Regions from separate parts of the Lelliottia sp. RD5 genome, predicted to be linked through region 1. Evidence: predicted binding sites of a transcription regulator. Region 1 holds the regulator's gene; each other region holds the start of a gene.

Region 1 (8,051 bases):
TCCAGAGCGGTTTGTCGCTGATGACTATTAGTCCGTCCCTGAGCACTCAATTCAATGTGTTGGTCAATCTGGCCGTCGTGACGAATATCATTCCATATATCTTGTCGATGGCAGCGCTGGTGATCATTCAGAAAATGGCAAATGTCGAACCAGGCAAAGCGAAAGTGGCCAATTTTGTGGCGCTGGTCGGGGCGATTTACAGCTTCTATGCGCTGTACTCTTCCGGCCAGGAAGCGATGCTGTATGGCGCGATGGTGACGTTTATGGGCTGGACGCTGTACGGTCTGGTGTCACCGCGTTTTGAACTGAAAAATAAGCACAGCTGAGGTAAACGTAAAACGGCAACCCTGCGGTTGCCGTTGTTTTCCCCTCTTCCGTGGAAGAAGGTTGAGGTGAGAGCTTCAGCCCCACCCGCTCAAACACATTTACGCGTTTTTCAGCACTTCGCTGACAATCTCTACCGCTTCTTTCTCAATCAGCTGACGGTGTTCGTCGCCGAGGAAGCTTTCGCAATAGATTTTGTACGCATCTTCCGTACCGGACGGACGCGCTGCGAACCAGCCGTTTTCAGTCATCACTTTCAGACCGCCGATGGACGCACCGTTACCTGGCGCCGCCGTCAAACGTGCGGTGATCGGGTCACCCGCCAGCGTGCTCGCGCTCACCATCTCTGGAGAGAGCTTAGACAACGCCGCTTTCTGAGCCGAGGTTGCACTCGCCTGAATACGGTTGTAGCTCGGCGCACCAAACCGCGCAGCCAGCTCATTGTAATGTTCCTGCGGATTTTTACCGGTGACGGCCGTGATTTCCGCCGCCAGCAGGCACATGATGATCCCGTCTTTATCGGTCGACCACGGTGTGCCGTCGAAACGCAGGAAGGAAGCGCCCGCGCTCTCTTCGCCGCCAAAACCGAAGCTGCCGTCATGCAGACCGTCAACGAACCATTTGAAACCTACCGGCACTTCCACAAGCCGTCGGCCCAGATCGTTCACCACGCGGTCAATCATCGCAGATGACACCAGCGTTTTACCTACCGCTACCTCTTTACCCCACTGAGGGCGATGCTGGAACAGATAGTTAATCGCCACCGCCAGATAGTGGTTTGGATTCATCAGGCCCGCAGGGGTGACGATACCGTGACGGTCATAATCCGGGTCGTTGGCAAACGCCAGATCGAATTTGTCGCGCAGCGCCAGCAGGCCGGCCATCGCGCACTCTGACGAGCAGTCCATACGGATTGCGCCGTCTTTATCCAGATGCATAAAGCGGAACGTCTGATCGACCTGATCGTTCACAATGGTCAGATCCAGCTTGTAGAACTCCGCGATGCGTTTCCAGTATTCAATACCGGAGCCACCAAGCGGATCCACGCCCAGTTTTAAACCGGCTTTCTGAATCGCTGCGATATCCACGATATCCGCCAGCCCTTCGATAAACGGCTGAACCAGATCGATCTCTTTCACGTGACCAGAAGCCATCGCGGCATCCAGAGAAATACGTTTAACACCTTTCAGACCATCCGCCAGCAGCGCGTTCGCACGGTCTTCCACCACTTTGGTGACGTTGGTATCAGCCGGGCCGCCGTTAGGTGGGTTGTATTTGATACCGCCATCATCCGGTGGATTGTGCGATGGCGTGATAACGATACCGTCCGCCTGCGCGCCGCCTTTTTTGTTGTGCACCAGAATAGCATTCGAGACCGCAGGCGTTGGCGTATAGCCGTTGTCTTCCTGGATAACGACATCCACACCATTCGCTGCCAGCACTTCCAGTACGGAGATGAAGGCCGGTTCGGACAGCGCATGAGTATCTTTACCGACGAAGCACGGACCGGTAATACCATTTTTGGCGCGTTCTTCAGCGATGGCCTGAGCAATGGCCAGAATATGCGGTTCGTTAAAGCTGTGGCGCGCCGCGCCGCCGCGGTGGCCAGACGTACCAAACTTCACTGCGTGTTCTGCGTTGCCCACTTCCGGCTTCAATACATAGTACTGAGCGGTAAGCTGAGCGACGTTAATCAAATCGCTTTGTTGCGCAGGCTGACCCGCGCGTTCGTGATTTGCCATTGCCTGGTCCTTCTTATGCAAGGGTTAAATTGTACCGCAAACCTTTTCAATCAATTCCGCCGGGAATTGCATTGATTGCATGATGTGTTCGACCATGCTGCATTTGCGTCCGGTGTTGGTATTGGTGATGACCCAATAAGGGGTACCCGGAACCTGTTTTGGTTTGGTTTGGTTACCGTTTTGAATCAGCGTCTGCTCATCCGCCGCGAAGTACACGCGCGTACGGCCGTGAAGCGACTCGGTCGCCTCTGCAAACGCTTTGTTATCCAGTGAATAAAGTGTAGTCAGCACCAGCAGAAAACGGTTAACCGCTTTCTTTTGCTCTGCATATTCGTCGGAGAGCAGCAGTTCACGCACAGCACGCACTTTGTCTTTAACCGGCGCAACGGTTTTAGCTTCCGCCACGACGTTTGACGCGCGAACCTCTTTCGAAACCGGAGTTGCAGGCTGTGAAGCGGCAGAAAATTTCAGCATGCGACGTAAAATGTCGGACGCACTCTCGCCAATATGTCGCGTGTGGCTGGCAATATACGCATAGAGCTCATCATCAACTTCGATTGTTTTCATCTTAATCCAGTGCAATATCTTATCTGAATACAAGTCGTTGGGATTATAGGGGCTAATCCCAACCGCGGATAGGGTCAAGCCAGGGTGGCGGCAAAAGTCAGAATAAACTGGATCCTTGCAGCCGGGCGGCAGAATGGTCAACATAATACCCTAACCTGACATACGTAAAAAAAGAACTTTGCCATGAAATTGAATAGCCGAGCGCAATCTGCACAATCGCCGAACAATAATTCTCCCATCGTACTGGTTCACGGGCTTTTTGGCAGCCTCGATAATTTGGGCGTGCTCGCGCGCGATCTGGTTACCGATCACAATATTCTGCAGGTCGATATGCGCAACCATGGGGTTTCACCGCGCGATCCAGAGATGACGTATGCGGCGATGGCCCAGGATCTGCTGGATACGCTCGATGCGAATAACATCGAAAAAGCGACGCTGATTGGCCATTCAATGGGCGGTAAAGCGGTGATGGCCCTGACGGCGATTGCGCCAGAGCGTATTAACCAGCTGGTGGTGATTGATGTGGCACCTGTGGATTACGATGTGCGTCGCCACGACGAAATTTTTGCGGCGATCAATGCCGTCACTGAAGCCAATGCGAAAACCCGTCAGCAGGCTGCGGCGATTATGCGCGAGCATTTAGATGAAGAAGGCGTGGTGCAGTTTCTGCTGAAGTCGTTCGTCGAGGGCGCGTGGCGGTTTAACGTCCCGGTTCTGTGGGATCAATACGATAACATTGTTGGCTGGCAGCCAATTCCAGCCTGGCAGGCCCCTACGCTCTTTATTCGCGGCGGCAATTCACCGTATGTCACAGAAGCCTATCGCGATACGCTGCTGGCGCAATTCCCGCAGGCGCGTGCGCATGTGATTGCCGGTGCAGGCCACTGGGTTCACGCCGAAAAACCGGACGCGGTGCTGCGCGCCATCCGCCGTTATCTCTCTGAGAACGCGATTTGATTAAAATGTCAGCGACTGGACACCTGTTGGCCTCCAGTCGTTGGCGTGCTGATATCAGTAATGTATGATGTCGCGCTCATCGCCCCGGCAATAGCAGGGCCGCTCGTTTTCCCCGAAGTCTCTGAATCATGGCCAAAGAACAAACGGACCGTACGACATTAGATCTGTTCGCGACTGAACGTCGACCGGGACGACCTAAAACCAATCCGCTTTCGCGCGATGAACAGTTGCGCATCAATAAGCGAAACCAGCTTAAACGCGACAAAAGTCGTGGGCTTAAACGCGTCGAGTTAAAACTCAATGCGGACGCAGTCGACGCCCTAAGCGAACTGGCTGAGGCCCGTGAAATCAGCCGCAGCGAGCTGATCGAAGAGATGCTTATGCTGCAACTGCAGGCATTGCGCCATTCACAGTAAAAGTCTGAAAAATCGCCCTTACCCCACTTTCATGTAGCACAGAGTGCAGTCCCGCGTGATAGCTGTTTCCGCTGACTTCTCTGTTCTGCTATGATTGCCCTTATCCGTGGACAATTTGTGCCACCATACCATTAAGTTTCAAGAGGTTATTTTACTCATGGCAATCATCGGCATTTTCTTCGGCAGCGATACCGGTAATACCGAAAACATCGCAAAAAACATTCAAAAACAGCTAGGTAAAGACGTTGCCGACGTCCATGACATTGCGAAGAGCAGTAAAGAAGATCTCGAAGGTTACGATATTCTGCTGCTGGGCATTCCAACCTGGTACTACGGCGAAGCACAGTGTGACTGGGACGATTTCTTCCCAACGCTGGAAGAAGTCGACTTTAACGGTAAGCTGGTCGCGCTGTTCGGTTGCGGTGACCAGGAAGATTACGCAGAGTACTTCTGTGATGCGCTGGGCACCATTCGCGACATCATCGAACCGCGCGGCGCGGCGATTGTCGGTCATTGGCCAACGGCGGGTTATCACTTTGAAGCGTCTAAAGGCCTTGCGGATGACGATCATTTTGTGGGCCTGGCGATTGACGAAGACCGTCAACCAGAACTCACCGCAGAACGCGTAGACAAATGGGTTAAGCAGATCCGCGAAGAACTTCACCTCGACGATATCCTGAATGCCTGATTGATCGTGCGGCGCTGCAAAACTGTTGCGCCGCATTGATAGGTAATTCCAATTAAAATAATTGCTACAAATTTTTAACTTTTGCTTTCATACCTGTACAATATCCCAGGTTAAAGTGGATGCCTTCGCTCAACTTTGTTGGCGATACCACGTTTTTATAAGCATACTTTGCTTGAGACTTGCAGTTTTCATTTAGGCATGGCAGTTCTATAATGAAACGCATTATCCCAAGTGCATTTTCTGTCACTTCTTCTTTAGAAGTGAATCGTTTAGCAACAGGACAGATTCCGCATGACTGACAACAATACCGCATTAAAGAAGGCTGGCCTGAAAGTTACGCTTCCTCGTTTAAAAATTCTGGAAGTACTGCAAGGGCCGGACAATCACCATGTCAGTGCGGAAGACTTGTATAAACGTCTGATCGACATGGGCGAAGAGATTGGCCTGGCGACCGTTTATCGCGTTCTGAACCAATTTGATGACGCCGGGATTGTCACCCGTCATAATTTTGAAGGCGGTAAATCCGTTTTCGAACTGACACAACAGCATCACCACGATCACCTCATCTGCCTGGATTGCGGCAAGGTGATTGAATTTAGCGATGAATCTATCGAATCTCGTCAGCGTGAGATTGCCACTCGTCATGGTATCCGTCTGACCAACCACAGCCTGTACCTCTACGGTCACTGTGCTGAAGGCGATTGCCGCGAAAACGATCACGCGCACGACACCAAATAATCGTCTTGCATACTCTGAGCCAACCTGACGGTTGGCTTTTTTTTGCCTGCTAGACCTGCTAAAAATAAAAAACCCGGTTGTGCGCCATCCAACTCGCATCAGGATGGCGCACAACCGGGCGTGGCAAAAGAGAATTACTTAGTGTTATTGCTGCGAATCTCCTGCCAGATCTTGTCACAACGCTTTGCCACTTCCTGATCATTGCCGGTTTGACGCGCCTGAATACAGGCCTGGTAATCCAGCACCCGCACATTTTCCTGCGTCGCAAACTGCTCGTGCGCTTTCTCTTTTTTCAGCACATTCAGCACGCTCTGGCAGGCTTCAATTTTTTCTGGCGATCCTTCGGCGGTGTTAATACAGGCGCTGTAGGCCTCTTTCAGTCGTGAGTCTTCTTTTGGTGCTTGCGGCTGTGCGCAGGCGACCAGTCCCGATGCAAGCATCGCGACGATAACACATTTTTTCAACATATCAGTCTCCATTCCGGCGGGATGGGGGAATCATCCCGCCGGCGTGTTCATCAGAAAATGGTGAAGGGTGCGATGACCATGAATTTCACGTCACGCTCGTCCTGGAAGATGTTGCCGTAACCGCCCGAGTAGCTTGGAATGTCGGAATGGTTGTCGTATTGAGTGAAGTGCAGTTTAAACATCGTGCCCTTCGCGCGACCGTCCTGAAGGGTGTAGATGGCATCGAGGCTGTATGAGGATTCTTTCAGGCGATAGTTCGGATCGTAGTAAGCGTCCGGCGTCGCCATATCCGCAGGTTTTGCGTCCCATGCATACGCGTAAGATGCGCCAACTGCCCAGCCCGGCAGATTCCAGTTTTTCAGGTCATACATGGCACCGAAGAATACGGCTTTCTCGCCATCGGCGTTGAAATCCGAACGGTTATCCCACCAGATATCCAGGCGACCATTTGAAGATGCGTAGGTCGGCGTCATACGCTGCAGGAAGTAGCCCTGCTGACCTTCGGCCTTCACGTATGTCCCTTCCAGGCGTAAATCAACCTGCCCGATTTTGTAGCCAAAGGTCAGCGCCTGAAGCCATGCCGTGCCGTCATACAGATCGTTCACACCGCCATCGCTGACTTTGTCACGCGTACCGTAGAACTGATAACTGGTCGACAGCGGGCCGCCAACGATATCGAATTTATAGCTGGCTTTGGCGAAGTACTGATCCACGTATCCTTCTGCCTGACCAAACGCCGCTTCCAGCACTAAATCGTTTTTAAAGTCATATTTCGCCCCTAACGAGTGGAGATACTCGACTTTGGTTTTCTTGTCATTCTGGTAGAACTTGTCCATCTCAAGGTGCCATGGCGCTTTATATTCGTTGGTCCACATATAGGAGAAACTCAACGCGCCCGCATCGCCATAGTCAAAGTTTGCTCCGGCTTCAGCGCCCTGATACGTCCCTGGCATAAAGCTCCAGTGTGGGGCTAACAGCGTCTGACCGGTTGGCTGAATATAGCCACCGCGTGCCCAAACCGGACCGTATTTGAATTTAGCGGCCGCTTTGTAGAGGCTGATTCCACTCTTATCACCCGACCAGTCTTCTTTGTAGGCTTTGTTACTGGAGGAGAACGCAATTTCGTTCGGGTGGGCGCTGTCGCCATTTTCCGCCATCTCGATGGCAGTAAACGCCGCAATATCCAGCCCGAACATGTCCGCAGCGTAACCAGACTGGAAATCAAGATTGGCGTTCCAGGTGGAATGGGACAGGTTGGTTTTGTATTTGTCTTCGGTGACGTCTTTACGGTCACGTTCACGCTGCCAGTAATAGATACCGCCCGTGAGCGTGGAATCATCGATAAAGCCTGCTGCCTGAGCCTGCGGAGAAGCGATAAAGCCAGACATTGCTGTCACACCGGCAATAGCCAGCGCCAGCGCACTACGTTTGCCACTGAACGTACGCATAGTTGTTCCTCTTTGACGAATTAAAGCGCCTTAAACGGCGAAAAATCTAAAAAGACCAAACGGTCAGGGGTAGTTATAAATACCCTCGAATTAACTACCGTCTGTAGACTATTTTTCGCGACGCGAATTATCAATGCTTTTCAGTGGGCAAAATGCAGGATTATGACGAAGTGCACATAATTGGTAGTGATTTGTAACATATACATCAGGAAGGGTTTTGTCATTAAAAAATCAACTAAATTCAATCACTAATAATTATTGATAGCGATTACACCGTTTTATTCTACTCTTCTCATACGCATCAAATTTTATTTAATAAAATAAGTAGCAGCTCATTGACCTTATTTTTAGGCATCTTTTTTTTCGATGAAATACTAACAGCCTGATCGACAAGCAAAAAAAACGCCGCAATATGCGGCGTTTGTCTCTCATTGACCTGGATTACTCGCCAGCTTTCGCCCAGGTGTCACGCAGACCGACCGTACGGTTAAAGACCAGTTTGGTAGCGGTTGCATAACGGCTGTCGAGACAGAAGTAGCCTTCACGCTCAAACTGGTAAGCCTTGCCGGCTTCAGCATTTTTCAGTGACGGCTCAGCGTAGCCCTGTTTGATCAGCAGTGATTCCGGATTGATCGTCGCCAGGAAATCTTCCGCAGCGCCCGGATTCGGCACGCTGAACAGACGATCGTAAAGACGAATTTCAA
Region 2 (8,051 bases), on a different contig from region 1:
AAAGCCCCCTTCGGTGGAAGAGGGCTTACAGTTTAAACCTTAAACAATTCGAGTTGTAGGACAAAACGACATTGGCGTTTTGAACAGCGCTTGCGCTGGCCCCGTAGGGGTGAGGCCATCAGGCCGAATCACGCGGCAAGTGAATGAATCCCGATGAGCTTACTCAGGTAAGTGATTCGGGTAAACGAACGCAGCCAACGCACCTGCAACGCGAAGTATGACGGGTCTATCAGAAGTGCGTATTCACGCTCATATACCAGGTTCGACCCGGCTCGTTATAGGTGTACGCGCCTGCGCCGTACATATACGCTCCGGTTTTATCGTTACCGGTAGTCTGCGCATTACCTGCGCGCCACTGGCGTTTGTCGAAGACGTTATCCACGCCGCCGGTCAGGCTAACGTTTTTGGTCACATCCCAGCTCGCGCTCAGGCCCACAATGCTGTACGGGCTGACTTCGTCACTTTCAGAACCTGTTACCGGTTTGCCTTTGTAGTTGTATTTCTTCGGCTGCTGCTTGCCGTACCACGTAAAGGTCGATTGCAGCGACACGTCCTGATGTACCTGCCAGCTCAGCGTGGAGTTCAGCGTGTACTCTGGGATGATCGACAGACGATCGCCGGTCTCTTTGTTCTTACTTTGCAGCATGTAGGTAATGTTGTTGGTCCAGTTCACCGTCTCGGTGACCGGCACATTCAACGTCCCTTCCAGGCCTTCTACGACGGCTTTCGGCACGTTTTCCCACTGATAAATATCGGTTTTGGTTTTGCCGAGAGAGGTCTGATCAATCGGGGCATAGCCGGCTTCGATTTTATCGCGATAATCGTTGCGGAACCACGTCACGCCCGCCATCCAGCCGTCACGTTTGAACTCCAGGCCAATCTCTTTGTTGATACTGGTCTCGGCTTTCAAATCGTCGTTGCCCATCATGTAGCAACCGACGCCGTCACCGCTGGCGTAGCAGCCCTGGCCTTTGCTGTAGAGCAAATAGTTCGGGTTGGTCTGATACAGGCTCGGCGCTTTGTACGCACGCGCAATGCCCATTTTCAGGGTGAAGTCATCGCCCAGGCCCTGAGACAGGTTCAGGGATGGGCTCCAGTTGTTGCCCACAACTGTGTGATGATCGAAGCGCAGCGCCGGCGTCAGCATGGTGCTGTCGGTCAGCTCCATGTTGTTCTCAGCGAACAGGGAGAAGATCTCAGCGCTGGAATACGGGCTGCGATCGTCACTCATACCAGGGATCGTGCCGCCTTGCTGGGCCTGTCCGTTGGAGGACATATCCTTCATGCGCTGCTGATTCCACTCGGTTCCCAGGGTCAGATTTTGATTCACCAGGAAATCGATCGGCAGGTTCACCTCACTGTGCAGCATCACGTCCGACAGATCGGTATCGGTAAACTTATCGCTGTTGAACAACCCTTCCAGGCCACCCGCCAGGCCTTCACCCAGACGTGAGTTGCGGGTGTGTTCGTACTGCGCCCAGTTGCTGGTGGTCACGCCATTATCCCAGCCGCCGTTCCAGGTGACAGCAAAGTTCTGGCGATAAATACGGTTGGTCTCTTTACCGTAGTTTTTCTTCACCAGACCGTTGCTGCTGTTATCGTTGTTGGTGTTCTGGGTGTCGCCTGCGTAGAGGTTATTCTGACGGCTGTAGCCCGCTTCAAACTCCAGCGACTGCATCGGAGCGAAGTCCCAGCGCACCACGCCGTTGACGTCTTTGTTCTCAACCCCTTCACGCCCGGCCGGGAGCGTGTCGGCATACATGCCCGTACGTTCGGACTGATGCCCCTGGTTGATATCCCATGCGTCGGCCTGGGTTTTATCCAGATTGCCGTACAGACGGAAGCTGAACTCTCCGCTCAGCGGGCCGCTCAGGTTAAAGTTGGTGCGTTTTGTCGAACCTTCGTCTTTATGCTCAGGCGCGTTCAGATAGGTATTCCAGGAACCATGCCACTGGTCATCGAATTTTTTGGTGATAATGTTCACCACGCCACCCGCTGCACCGTTACCGTAACGGGCTGCCGCCGGGCCGCGAATCACTTCGATGCTTTCAACCATTTCAGGTGGAACCCAGCCGGTATCGCCGCGGGTATCGCGCTCGCCACGCCAGCCCAGACGGATGGAATTGCGGCTGGTAACAGGTTTGCCGTCAATCAGGATCAGGGTGTTTTCCGGTCCCATGCCGCGAATGTCAATCTGGCGGTTGTTGCCGCGCTGGCCGCTGGTGGAGTTGCCGGTCAGGTTTACGCCTGGCATGGTACGGATGATTTCGGCTACGTCGCGCGCCGGCGGATTTTTACGAATTTCGTCGGCAGTGATTTTAGAAACGCCCGGCGCCTGTAAATTCTGCTCTGCGGCAGTGATCACCATGGTGTCTTCGTGCGAAGCGCTGCTGGCGGTGGCGTCGTCAGCCATCGCGGGCGCTGCAACCCCGTAAATTCCCAGATTGACCAGCAAGGCCAGGGAGTGAATCTTCTTATTCATTGTACGTCCTGCTTTTCAGTGCCGCATCCCCTTGGCTCCATTCCCGAATGGGAGAGGAGGCGGCATGTTGTCACCCGCATATTGCGTAAGCAGCCCTGTCCTCGAGCGCACACAATGCATGGCATGGTTATTTTATGAGCGCGCTTCCCACAGCGCGGGCACTACGCTATTGCAAATGCAAATAGTTATCAATAATATTATCAACAAAATTTGTCCTGAAACAAAATACTGTGAAACATGAGGTTAAGCGGGTGACGACGATAACAACGGGAAGTGAAGCCTGGTGGCAGTCGAAAAACGGTCCTGAATGGACGCGTGAAAAAGACCTTTATCGTGTCACGTTTTGGTGGCGCGATCCGGCTGGCACGGCGCGTTCATCGGCGATAAAACGGGTGTGGATCTACATCACTGGCGTCACCGATCATCATCAAAATGCGCAGCCGCAATCCCTCGAACGTATTCCCGATACCGACGTCTGGCGGTGGCAGGGTGATTTCAGCCCGGAATGGCGCGGCAGTTACTGTTTTATCCCCTCTGAAAACGAACACGATTTTGCCGAAGCGGTCTTCAGCGCCGCCACGCCCGATCGCATGGCGCTGCGCGAAGGATGGCGCAAACTGCTGCCACGCGCGATTTCCGATCCGCTTAACCCGCAAAGCTGGCGCGGTGGCCGCGGGCATCCGGTTTCGGCGCTCGAAATGCCGCACGCACCCGTGCAGCCCGGCTGGAATCACGCTGATACACCGTTTTCACCACCCGAATGTATCGATTGGCACAGCCCACGTCTGGGTAATTCCCGCCGCGTGTGGATTTTTACCACCGGGGATGAAAACCCGGCAGAACGTCCGCTGGCGGTACTGCTCGACGGTCAGTTCTGGGCCGAAAGCATGCCCGTCTGGTCGCCGCTGGCCACACTGACGCAAGAGGGCCAATTGCCGCCCGCGGTGTACGTGCTAATTGATGTTATCGACACCGCGCACCGCAGCCGTGAGCTGCCCTGTAACCCTGATTTCTGGCTGGCGGTACAGGAGGAGTTGCTCCCGCAAATACAGGCGTTAACGCCCTTCAGCGCGCGCGCGGATCGGACTGTGGTCGCCGGGCAAAGTTTTGGCGGCCTGTCGTCACTGTATGCCGCACTCAACTGGCCGCAGCGGTTTGGCTGCGTGCTCAGCCAGTCGGGATCGTACTGGTGGCCGCATCGCGGCGCGGATCAGGACGGGCAACTTATCGAACAACTCAAAGCGGGTGAAAAATCGGCGACGGGCCTGCGTATCGTGCTTGAGGCAGGGCGTCGTGAACCGCTGATTTTCCGCACCAATCAGGCTCTTTACGCCCAACTACAGCATCCGCAGCAAACAGTTTTCTGGCGTCAGGTCGACGGCGGACATGATGCGCTTTGCTGGCGAGGCGGGCTGACGCAGGGGCTAATGACTCTCTGGCAGCCACTCATTCATTAACGCCAGGCAGGCGATTTCTCTCGACAGGAGTTTGTATGGAATTCAGTAATCCCTTCGACAATCCACAGGGGCAATTCGCTATTTTGCAAAATCACCACGGTGAGTACAGTCTGTGGCCGCAGGGGTGCGCATTGCCCGCTGGCTGGCGTGTGATCTGCGAGCCACGATCTCTGCAAGACTGCGAACAATGGCTGACCGAAAACTGGCAGACGCTTGTACCCTCTCATTTTGCGGAGGATAAAGCATGAGCGCGCGTCTTCCTCTCGTGGCGGCCCAGACGGGGATCTGGATGGCGGAGCAGCTTTCAACGTTGCCAAACGCCTGGAGCGTGGCGCACTACACCGAGCTGAACGGCGAAATCAACGCGCCGCTGCTGGCAAAAGCGATAGTGGCGGGCATGATGCAGGCCGATACCCTGCGCACGCGCTTTAGCGAAGACAACGGCGACGTGTGGCAGTGGATTGATGAGACGATGGTTTTCGCTGAGCCGCAAATTGTCGATATGCGTCATCACGCCTCGCCGCACGCGGCGGCGATGGCGCTGATGGAGGCCGATCTTAATCAGAACCTGCGTGTCGACAGCGGCCAGCCGCTGGCATTTCATCAGCTGATTCAGGTGGGCGAAAACAACTGGTTCTGGTATCAGCGTTATCACCATTTAGTGGTCGATGGCTTCAGTTTCCCGGCCATTACCCGCCAGATCGTGAATATTTATCGTGCACTGTCTATGGGCCAACCGACGCCGGAATCACCCTTTACGCCGTTTTCCGAGGTGGTGGACGAATATCAGCGTTATCGCGAAAGCGAGGCGTACCCGCGTGATGGCGCATTCTGGGCCGAGCAGCGCAAACAGCTGCCGCCGCCGGTGTCGCTCTCAGCCGCGCCGCTGCCGGGACGTGCCACCACGACGGATATCTTGCGTCTTAAGCTGACTGCCGATAGCCGCGCGTTTAGCCAGCTTGCCCAGGCATCAGGCCAGGTTCAGCGCACCGATCTGGCGCTGGCGCTGGTCGCGCTGTGGCTGGGGCGTCTGACCGGACGGCTCGATTACGCCGCCGGATTTATCTTTATGCGCCGCATGGGATCGGCGGCGCTCACGGCAACCGGTCCGGTGCTAAACGTCCTGCCGATGGCGGTGAATATTGATCCGCACGAAACGCTGCCGGCGCTGGCGCAGCGTCTGGCGAATCAGCTGAAAAAGATGCGTCGCCACCAGCGTTATGACGCTGAGCAGATTGTTCGCGACAGCGGCCGTGCAGCGGGCGATGAAGCGCTGTTTGGTCCGGTATTGAACGTCAAAGTCTTTGATTATCAACTCGAGCTGGACGGCGTGCAGGCGACAACGCACATGCTGGCGACCGGTCCAGTCAACGATCTGGAGCTGGCGCTGTTCCCGGACGAGCAGGGCGGTTTGAGTATTGAAATTCTGGCGAACAAACAGCGCTACGACGAGGCAACGCTGACGCGACACGTCACGCGCTTGGACAGGCTGCTGGCGCAATTTGCGGCCAACGCTAGCCTGAAATGTGGCGACGCCGAAACTGTCTCGCCGCAGGAATATCAGCAGCTTGAACACATTAACGATACGGGCGTCTCATTGCCGCTCACCACGCTGAGTGCGCTGGTGGCAGAGCAGGCGCAAAAAACGCCGGACGCACCCGCTCTGGCGGATGCCCACATTGAACTCAACTATCGCCAGATGCGCGAGCAGGTGGTGGCGCTGGCGACAACGCTGCGCGAACGCGGCGTGAAGCCGGGCGACAGCGTCGCCGTCGCATTGCCGCGCTCGGTGTTTCTGACCCTGGCGCTGCACGGCATTGTTGAGGCAGGTGCCGCCTGGCTGCCCCTCGACACCGGTTATCCGGACGATCGCCTGCGCATGATGCTGGAAGACGCGCAGCCAACGCTTCTGATCACCACCGACGATCAGCTCCCGCGTTTTAGCGATCTGCCGATTCCGTCGTTTAGTTACAACACACTATTGCCTGCTGCGGGCAGTGAACCACTGGGCCTGTGTGCACCGCAGCAGACCGCGTACATCATCTTTACTTCCGGTTCGACCGGACGCCCGAAAGGGGTAATGGTAGGGCAAACCGCCATCGTCAACCGTCTGCTGTGGATGCAAAACCACTATCCGCTCACCGCTCAGGACGTGGTGGCGCAGAAAACACCCTGCAGCTTTGACGTCTCTGTATGGGAATTTTGGTGGCCGTTTATCGCCGGGGCAAAACTGGTGATGGCCGAGCCAGATGCGCACCGCGATCCGCTCGCGATGCAGCAGTTCTTCGCGCATTATGGCGTGACCACCACCCACTTTGTACCCTCGATGCTGGCGGCGTTTGTCGCCTCATTGACGCCAGAAAATGCGGACTGCTGCGCGAGCCTGAAACAGGTGTTCTGTAGCGGTGAAGCGCTGCCGACGGCACTGTGCCGTGAGTGGGAAGAGCTGACACACGCGCCGCTGCATAACCTGTATGGCCCGACGGAAGCGGCGGTGGACGTGAGCTGGTATCCGGCGTTTGGCGACGCGCTGGCGGCGGTGTCGGGCAACAGCGTACCGATTGGTTTCCCGGTGTGGAATACCGGCCTGCGCATTCTGGATGGCCTGATGCGACCGGTCCCGTTTGGCGTGGCGGGCGATCTGTATCTCACCGGCATTCAACTGGCGCAGGGCTATCTGGGACGCCCTGATCTGACCGCCAGCCGCTTTATCGCCGATCCGTTTGCCCCAGGCGAGCGGATGTACCGCACCGGAGACGTCGCCCGCTGGCTGGATAATGGCGCGGTGGAATATCTGGGCCGCAGCGACGATCAGCTGAAAATTCGTGGCCAGCGTATTGAGCTGGGCGAAATCGACCGGGCGATGTTATCGCTGCCTGACGTGGCGCAGGCAGTCGCGCACGCCTGCGTGTTTAATCAGGCGGCGGCCACCGGCGGCGATGCGCGTCAGCTGGTGGGATACGTGGTGTCCGAATCCGGCTTGCCGCTGGATCGCGAGGCATTGCTGGACGCATTGAAAGCGCAGCTCCCGGCCCATATGGTCCCGGTGGTGCTGTTGCAAATCAGTGAACTGCCGCTGTCGGCGAACGGCAAACTGGATCGTAAAGCGCTGCCGATGCCTGATCTGACTCACAGCGCCTCCGGGCGCGTGCCGGAAACGGCAACGGAAATCGCCGTCGCGCAGGCATTTTCTGATCTTCTGGGCTGCGACGTGAATGACATCGAGGCGGATTTCTTTGCGCTCGGCGGTCACTCGCTGCTGGCGATGCGCCTGGCGGCACAGCTGAGCCGGGCATTTTCTCGCAAGGTGACACCGGGACAGATTATGGTGGCATCGACGGTGAATCAGTTAAGTACCCTGCTGGCGTCGCAAATCAGCGATGAACAGGCGCAGCGTCTGGGCTTTGAGACGATTTTGCCGCTGCGACAAAGCGATGGCCCGACGCTGTTCTGCTTCCATCCGGCGTCCGGTTTTGCGTGGCAATTCAGCGTGCTGGCGCGCTATCTCAACCCGCGCTGGTCGATTACCGGCATTCAGTCGCCACGTCCGGAAGGACCGATGGCGCAGTGTGCGACGCTGGATGAGGTGATCGCGCATCATCTCAACACGCTGCGCGCGCAGCAGCCGCACGGGCCGTATTATCTGTTCGGCTATTCACTCGGCGGGACGTTAGCGCAGGGTATCGCGGCGCGTCTGCGCGAGCAGGGCGAAGAGGTGGCCTTCCTGGGGCTGTTGGACACCTGGCCGCCGGAGACGCAAAACTGGGCTGAGAAAGAGGCCAACGGTCTTGATCCACAAGTGCTGGCGGAAATCGAGCGCGAGCGTGAAGCGTTTGTTGCGGCGCAGCAGGAGCAGGCATCCAGCGAGCTGTTTAACGCGATTGAAGGCAACTACGCGGATGCGGTGCGCTTGCTGACGACCGCGCGCAGTTCACGCTTCGAAGGGAAAGCGACGCTGTTTGTCGCCGAGCGTACGCGAACGATGGATCCGCAGCAGGCGTGGGAGCCGTGGGTGAATGAGCTGGAGGTTTATCATCAGGATTGCGCCCATGTCGATATCATTTCGCCGCAGGCGTTCGAGCAAATTGGCCCCGTGCTGAAAGAGATTTTGG
Region 3 (8,051 bases), on a different contig from region 1:
TTGGCCGGGAACGCGAGATCGAAGCCAGTTACCTGCGCGCCGGCCTCGACAAATGCCAGCGCCGTGGCGTAGCCAATGCCCTTACCCGCGCCCGTCACCCAGACGGTTTTACCGGTAAAATCGAATCCAGCCATCACTTCACCTCGCGGGACAGCAGCGCCCACCAGGCATCGAGGGTCGGATTTTTTGCCAGCATCACGAAATCGATATCGCCGTGAACTTTACGCCAGCGGGCAGCCAGCGCCATCATGCGCACGGAGTCGAGACCATAATCAATCAGGTTTTCGTCGTCCATCGGCTCGTCAGATTCGTCCAGCAGCGGCAGAATCACGGCACGTAGCGCCTCTTTGCTGGCGGGTACGGACGGCAGCAGCTCGTCTGTCATCACCACGCGTCCGGTGCGGCCCGCCACGTAGTTCAACGACATGAGATGCTCTTCGCGGCTGAAATCGGCCAGCGCGTCGGCGATAAAGAACGGCTTAATATCACGCATAAAGGCGTCGGTGGCGGTCGTCATGCAACCGATGTGCGCGTAAACGCCGGTGATCATCAGCTGATTGCGGCCCGTCTCTTTGAGCATCTGCTCCAGCGGCGAGCGGTGGAACGCGCTGTAGCGCCATTTCACCAGCACGGTGTCGGCTTCGTCAGGCGTCAGTTCCGATACGATACGCTGCTGCTCCGGCGAACGGGTTAGCCCCGGCCCCCACATGTCGTTCAGCAACGCACGGTCTTCGTCACTCTGCTCTTTTGGCTGCGCGGTGTAATAGACCGGAATATTGTGCTTTTTGCAGTAATCGCGAAGTTGCGCGATGTTCGCCACCACTTGCTCCATCATCGGGCAACTTTCGCCCCAGAAGTTGAGGAAATATTCCTGCATGTCGTGGATCAGCAGCGCGGCGCGCTCGGGCTCGAACGCCCAGTTCACTTTATTGTTCGGCAGTTGAGCGGCCGTCGGCAGCGCGTAACCGGTTAATTTTGGAATCGCCATAATCAGTTCCTCAGCCCTGGGCGCGTTCAGCGAGCCACAGGCGCAATTGTTTCTTGTCTACTTTCCCGACCGGTGTCAGCGGCAGCGCATCCACGCTCTCGACCCTGTCCGGCAGTTTGAATTCAGCAATCCCCTGCTCGCGCAGGAAACGACGCACGTCCACCGCGCGCAGGGGCTTTTTCACCACCAGATACGCGCAGCTTTTTTCGCCCAGCAGGCTGTCTTCCATGCTGACCAGCGCCGCGTGGATCACCGATTCGTGACGCAGCAGTAAATTCTCGATCTCTTCCGCTGCGATCTTCTCGCCGCCACGGTTGATCTGATCTTTTTCACGCCCCTGCACGGTGATGTAACCCTGCTCGTCGATGGAGATCAGATCGCCGGAGCAGTAAAAACCGTCGGCATCAAAAGCGCTGGCATTGTGTTCCGGGCTGTTGAAATAGCCACGGAAGGTGTACGGCCCGCGCGTCATCAAACGCCCGACTTCACCGCGCGGCAGCGGTTGTCCGTTTTCATCTGCCACCCACACTTCGTCATCCGGGCACATTGGACGGCCTTGAGTGTTCATGATGCGCTCCGGGGTGTCGTCGAGCGCGGTGTAGTTCACAAGCCCTTCCGCCATGCCAAAAACCTGCTGCAGCTGACAGCCAATTTCCGCCGGAATGCGCGCCGCAAGCGTGGCAGAAAGTCGTGCTCCGCCCACCTGTAATAGCGTCAGCGACGCCAGTTGAGCGTTACCCGCTCCTTCCGCGATGGCCTGCAACCACAGGCTGACCGCAGGAGGAACCAAAGACGCAACGTTGAGCTGGTGTTTTTCAATCAGTGGGAAGCAAAGCGTGGCGCTCGGATCGTTCGCCAGCGCCACGCACCCACCCGCCATAAATACGCCCAGCGATCCCGGAGAACTCATCGCAAAGTTGTGCGCTGCGGGCAGCGCGTTCAGGTAGCGCGTTTCAGCCGTAATGCCGCACACTTCGTTGCTGCGCAAAATGCTGTAGTAGTAGTCGTTATGCGTGCGCGGGATCAGCTTTGGCGTGCCGGTGCTCCCGCCAGAAAGCTGGAAAAACGCCACTTCATCGGCAGGCGTCGGGCTGGCGATAAAGTTGTCCGCCGGACGCGCAATGGCCGTCTCCAGCGCGTGTTCACCGTTATCACCGCGCAGCAGCACCACGCGCACGGAGCGGTGTTCATCGACAAACGTATTCAGGAAATCATCGTCCGCAAACAGCGCATGCTGGCGATCGGCAATCACCAGCGCGGGCGCAATTTGAAGTGCGTACGCGTTCAGCTCGCTGCGTTGATGGCTAAAAAGCGCATTCACGGGGGCGACGCCCGCCTGCAGCAGGGCAAAGAAAGTGATGTAAAACTCGGCCACGTTGCCCAGTTGCACCAGCGCCGTTTCGCCGCGCTTAATCCCCTGCGCCTGCAGTGCGGACGCGAGGTTATTCACTGCCTGGTGAAGCTGACGGTAGGTGTACTGCCGCTCGCCGTCGAAAACTGCCGTCGCGTCGCTGTCAGCATGACGCGTCAAAATGTCGGTCAGCGGCACATCTTGCCAGTAGCCTTTTTCACGGTAGCGCCGGGCAAATTCCTCAGGCCAACGGGTAAAGGGAAGCGTCATGATTATTCCTCAGTGCAAACCAAAAACGTTGAGCATGGTGGAGAGTTTGACGCCGGTTTCGCGCCATTCGCCGACGGGTGATGAGGCCGGGACAATGCCCGCACCAGCAAACAGGCGAACCGTGTTTTCATGGAGGCGCGCACAGCGGATCGTTACGACCCATTCTCCGTTGCCTTCGCTGTCGCACCAGCCGACGATCCCGCCGAACAGTTCGCGGTCAAACGGCTCCAGAGAGGCAATAATTTCTTTAGCGGCCTGATGCGGGAAACCGCTCAGCGCAGGCGTCGGGTGCAGCAGACAGGCCAGCGTCAGGGCATTTTCATTTTCCCGCGCTTCGCCTTCAATCGGCGTTGCCAGATGCCAGAGCGTAGGCGTGGTGATCAGCTGCGGTGAAGACGGCATTGCCAGCTTATGGCTGCGTTGTTCCAGCACGGTTTTCATCGCCTGCGTCACAAGATCGTGTTCGTGGCGGTCTTTTTCAGAGGCCAGCAGTTTGTTTCCGGCTTCGCGATCCAGCATATCGTCGGGCTGACGACGCGCAGAGCCGGCCAGCGGCAGCGAGCTGAAATGTGCCCCCTCTTTGCGCAGCAGCAGCTCAGGGCTCGCCCCCAGCAGCACACCGCCGTCTTCGAGCGGAACGTGGAAGTTAAAACTTGCCGGGTTTTGCGCGATCAGGCGTTCCAGCAACGCACCGCTGTCGATGTGCCGATCGGTGGCGATATCAATCAGCCGCGAGAGCACCACTTTATTGACCTGCGGCGTCGCAGTGAGGGCGGCGGCGCGGGCGACCATCTCTTCAAATACGGGCTGCGGTGGGATTTCCGTGCGGCTTACGACCGTCAACTCCTGCGCGCCGGAATGGTAGCGTGCGGATTTCTGTCGCGCCGGACGCGAAAAAGTTTGCCAGCTTTGCGGAATAAACAGTGACGAAGGTTTGCGGGTATCAAACGGAATGGCGCCCACCATAATGGGATGCGAAATCCCGCTGGCTTTAGCGTCATTGAAGGCCTGCGCCAGCTTTTGCTGGAAGGCGCCAGCCGGATCGTCGCCGCCTGCTGCGGACTCCGAAAAACGGGCAAAACAGCCAGATGTGGTGAAACTGCGGTTCGGCGACATAAAGAAAAAGCTGTCTGATTGCAGCGTGGTCGCGGTGTGTTGAACTTCCTCAGCCAATGACGTATCCATATCATCCTCCTAAAATGATAAACGCAGTAAGAATAATTATCATTTATATTTTCGATGGCTAACCTAATAGCAGAGCGCGACGGTGTCAACCGCCGACAGCGCAACTTGTGCGACTATTGCTTGCATCCCTTCGCCGCATTTATGAAAATGAGAAGCATTAACCTCCGCAAAAACAGGATGTCGCTTTGTGAAATGCCCTGCTGTTTGTCGTCACGCCCTGCTGTTGGCAGGCCTTTTTGTTTTAGGACTAACCTCAGCCATCGCCGCAGACTGGCCCCGTCAGGTCACCGACAGCCGTGGCGTTCATACCCTGGAAAGCAAGCCGACGCGCATTGTGTCTACCAGCGTCACGCTGACCGGTTCGCTGCTGGCCATTGACGCGCCGGTTGTGGCCAGCGGCGCGACGACGCCGAACAACCGCGTGGCGGATGCGCAAGGATTTATGCGCCAGTGGGGGGATATCGCCAAAAAACGGCAGGTTTCGCGTCTCTATATCGGCGAGCCAAGCGCTGAAGCCGTTGCCGCGCAAATGCCGGATCTGATTCTGATCAGCGCGACCGGCGGAGATTCTGCCATGGCGCTTTACGATCAGCTCTCCACTATCGCGCCGACGCTTGTCATCAATTATGACGACAAAAGCTGGCAGGAACTGCTGACTCAACTCGGCACGCTGACCGGACACGAAAAGCAGGCCGCCGCGCGTATCGCCGAATTTGATCAACAGCTGACGTTGGTGAAGCAGCAGATGAAACTCCCGCCGCAGCCGGTGAATGCGCTTGTTTACACCGCCGCCGCGCACAGCGCGAACCTGTGGACCGCGGAATCGGCGCAGGGCAAATTCCTGCAACAGCTCGGATTCCAGCTGGCTGAGCTGCCTGCTGGACTGAACACCTCAAAGAGCCAGGGTAAACGCCACGACATTATCCAGTTGGGTGGTGAGAATCTGGCGGCAGGGCTGAATGGACAAGGGCTATTTTTGTTTGCGGGCGACCAGAAAGATGTCGATGCGATCTACGCTAATCCGCTGCTGGCGCATCTGCCTGCGGTGCAAAACAAACGCGTCTGGGCGCTGGGTACGGAGACCTTCCGCCTGGATTATTACAGCGCCATTCTGGTGCTGGAACGTGTAAACGCGTTGTTCAAGTAAATACGAAATATACCCTCTCCTTTTTTGGGTGAGGGCATCGGGCTGAAAAGTAAAAACAAAACGGCAACTGGATTGCCGTTTTAGTCTTTTCTCCCTCTTCCTGTGGGAGAAGGTATCAAGCCGCGCAAGGTAAAAAAAACGGCAACTCAGTTGCCGTTTTAGTGTTGTCTTCCTCTCACCAGGGAGAGGACCGGGGAGAGGGCATCAGGCCGCACTATCCTTCAACACCACTTCCTGACGGAATCGGCGCAGCTCCGCCAGGGTTATCAGCAAAATCACACCGACAATCGCCAGCACAAATCCACTGCTGCTGGCTGATGCCACCGGCGTCATAATCACGCCAAGCCCGCCCAGGATCGCCGCCCCAATCGCATCGCCCGTCACGTTCTGCGCCGTCCATAAACCGTTGATGCGCCCCAGCATCCCTTCCGGCGTTTGCGTCTGAATCAGGGTGTATTGCAGCAACGAACTCACTGCGCTCAGCCAGCCAAACAGCGCCAGGCACACCACGCCCAGCGCCCAAAACGGCATCAGGCTAAAGAAAGCGATGGCGATAAACGAGGCGACGGTTGCAGAGAGCATAATCAGCCCCGGGCGCGCACTGTGTGCCAGATTGCCACTGGTCAGCGCGCCAAATGCCGCACCGAGTGGGATCGCCGCATACAGCAGGCCAATTTGCGAGGCGCTCATTTGCCACTCCATCGCCAGCGCCGGATAGAGCACGCGCACCGCACTCGCCATCGTCAGCAGCCCGCCCAGCAGGGCGATGCCGCCAATCAGCGGATTGCTAAACAGAAAACGAATTGCCGCCATCAACGATTTCAACGGGTGTTCGCGCGGCTGCGGCGGGGGCGGCAAAAGCGGCAAGCGCAGCAGGGTTAACGTGGTGATAAAGGTTCCCGCTGCCGCTAAACCGTAGTTCCACGCCACGTTGCCGGTCGCCAGCAACAGGCCGCCAACCATCGGTGAAATCACCGATCCGAGACGTACGGTGAGCATGGTGATCGCCCCCGCCTGCATCAGATTTTCTCGCCCAACCAGCGCAGGCGTAGCCGCCAGAAGTGCCGTCACGCCCAGCGAGGCGAAGAAGCCGTCCCATAATCCCAGCGCATAAATCGCGATCAGCGACGGCTCCGGCAGCATGGCGTTCAGGCACAGGCCAATAAAGCCAACGCCGCACGTCCCGCGCGCCAGCAGAATCAATTTTTTACGCTCGTGGCGATCCGCCAGCACCCCGCCGACCATTAGCCCAATAAACATCGCGCTGCCCGTTAAGGTCACAGACAAACCAACCAGCCAGCTGGATTGCGTCATGGCCTGGATTTGCACCGGTACGGCAACGCCGAGCAGTCCGAGGGATAAAATGGAGATGAAACGCGCGATAAAAACGGCGCGAAACGCCGGATGCGTCTTGAGAAGGCTGAGATTGAGCAGCCAGGATTTTTGATTCATGACAAGGCCTTGAGATCTATCAATACCCTAAATAATTCAAGTTGCAGGAAGGCGGCGACACAGGAAATCCCCGGAAAATTACTTTGGTAAATGACCGGGGTGAGCGGGGAAAGCCAACGCGCCTGCAGCGTGAAGTATGACGGGTATATCTACCAATTTTATGGTGGCACATGCTAACATAGCCAAATAAGATAGATAACGATAATTACTATCATTATCAAATCATGGACGTTGCTATGTTGTCTTCTCCTCTCGCGGTACGCGCCGTTGCGGTGCCCTTTTTGTTGTTGCTGTTAATTCTTGCTATGGCACTCAGCCTGCTGGTTGGCGCGAAACCGCTGCCTGCATCCGTCATTTTTGACGCGCTTTCCGGAACATGCCAAAGCGCCGACTGTACGATTGTGCTCGACGCACGACTGCCGCGCACGCTCGCCGGATTGCTGGCGGGTGCGGCGCTTGGCCTGGCGGGAGCACTTATGCAAACGCTGACCCGTAATCCGCTGGCCGATCCCGGTATTCTGGGCGTCAACGCGGGGGCCAGTTTTGCGATTGTGCTCGGCGCGGCGCTGTTTGGACTCTCCTCCCCAACCGAACAACTGGTGATGGCATTTTGCGGCGCGCTTGCCGCATCGTTGCTTGTCGCCTTTACCGGCAGTCAGGGTGGCGGCCAGCTAAGCCCGGTACGCCTGACGCTGGCAGGCGTGGCGCTCGGCGCGGTGCTTGAAGGGTTATCGAGCGGCATTGCGCTGCTGAATCCCGATGTCTGGGATCAGCTACGCTTCTGGCAAGCCGGATCGCTGGATATCCGTACGCTACAAACGTTGCACATTGTCACGATCCCGGTGCTTATCGCCGCTATCGTTGCACTCTTTTTAAGCCGTGCACTCAACAGCCTGAGCCTCGGCAGCGACACCGCCACCGCCCTCGGTAGCCGCGTGGCACGTACCCAGTTGATTGGATTATTAACGATCACCGTATTGTGCGGCAGCGCGACGGCGGTCGTTGGGCCGATTGCGTTTATTGGCCTCATGATGCCGCATATGGCACGCTGGCTGGTGGGGGCCGATCACCGCTGGTCGCTCCCTGTCACGCTGCTGGCGACGCCGGTTCTGCTGCTTTTTGCCGATATTATTGGTCGTGTGCTGGTGCCGGGCGAGCTGCGCGTTTCGGTGGTCAGTGCGTTTATTGGCGCGCCGGTGCTGATTTTCCTGGTTCGCCGTAAGCGTGGAGGTGGGCTGTGATAACCCCTTCCCGCCGATTAGTCAGCACGTGCCTGCTGCTGGTACTCGCCAGCCTCATGGCCGCCGTCTGGAGTTTGCGCAGCGGTGCGGTCACGCTCGATTTTATGCAGGTTTTTGACGCCTTCACCGGCAGCGCGCCGCGTAATATCACGATGGTCGTCACCGAATGGCGTTTACCACGCGTGGTGATGGCGATTCTGGTGGGTGCTGCGCTCGGCGTGAGCGGCGCGATTTTCCAGTCGCTGCTGCGCAACCCGCTGGGCAGCCCGGATGTAATGGGCTTCAACACCGGCGCGTGGAGCGGCGTGTTAGTCGCGATGGTGCTGTTTGGTCAGCATCTCACGGCGATTGCCTTTTCGGCGATGGCGGGCGGCGTGCTCACCTCGCTTGTCGTCTGGGCGCTGGCCTGGCGCAACG

What was found. The regulator Fur, encoded in region 1, represses iron uptake genes when iron is present. The targets are predictions, from matches to a motif close to ATAATAATGAGAACNACTATCAA.
Region 2: fes (enterochelin esterase) is a predicted target of Fur. The motif match lies at 2,658-2,680, and genes of this name have one in related genera.
Region 3: fepB (Fe2+-enterobactin ABC transporter substrate-binding protein) is a predicted target of Fur. The motif match lies at 3,936-3,958, and genes of this name have one in related genera.

What each region holds. Positions count from the first base shown of each region.
Region 1 covers NZ_JBVYHQ010000001.1:1,469,612-1,477,662, forward strand. The annotation lists gene potE (putrescine-ornithine antiporter) at 1-326, shown strand, start outside; gene pgm (phosphoglucomutase (alpha-D-glucose-1,6-bisphosphate-dependent)) at 426-2,066, opposite strand; gene seqA (replication initiation negative regulator SeqA) at 2,091-2,633, opposite strand; gene ybfF (esterase) at 2,817-3,590, shown strand; gene ybfE (LexA regulated protein) at 3,719-4,006, shown strand; gene fldA (flavodoxin FldA) at 4,164-4,694, shown strand; gene fur (ferric iron uptake transcriptional regulator) at 4,986-5,432, shown strand; gene chiQ (ChiQ/YbfN family lipoprotein) at 5,567-5,896, opposite strand; gene chiP (chitoporin ChiP) at 5,950-7,347, opposite strand; gene glnS (glutamine--tRNA ligase) at 7,789-8,051, opposite strand, start outside.
Region 2 covers NZ_JBVYHQ010000004.1:309,725-317,775, forward strand. The annotation lists gene AC0LWE_RS15585 (TonB-dependent siderophore receptor) at 230-2,482, opposite strand; gene fes (enterochelin esterase) at 2,734-3,939, shown strand; gene AC0LWE_RS15595 (MbtH family protein) at 3,975-4,187, shown strand; gene entF (enterobactin non-ribosomal peptide synthetase EntF) at 4,184-8,051, shown strand, end outside.
Region 3 covers NZ_JBVYHQ010000004.1:319,668-327,718, reverse strand. The annotation lists gene entA (2,3-dihydro-2,3-dihydroxybenzoate dehydrogenase EntA) at 1-134, opposite strand, end outside; gene AC0LWE_RS15640 (isochorismatase) at 134-988, opposite strand; gene entE ((2,3-dihydroxybenzoyl)adenylate synthase EntE) at 999-2,609, opposite strand; gene entC (isochorismate synthase EntC) at 2,619-3,794, opposite strand; gene fepB (Fe2+-enterobactin ABC transporter substrate-binding protein) at 3,982-4,941, shown strand; gene entS (enterobactin transporter EntS) at 5,146-6,393, opposite strand; gene fepD (Fe(3+)-siderophore ABC transporter permease) at 6,630-7,634, shown strand; gene fepG (iron-enterobactin ABC transporter permease) at 7,631-8,051, shown strand, end outside.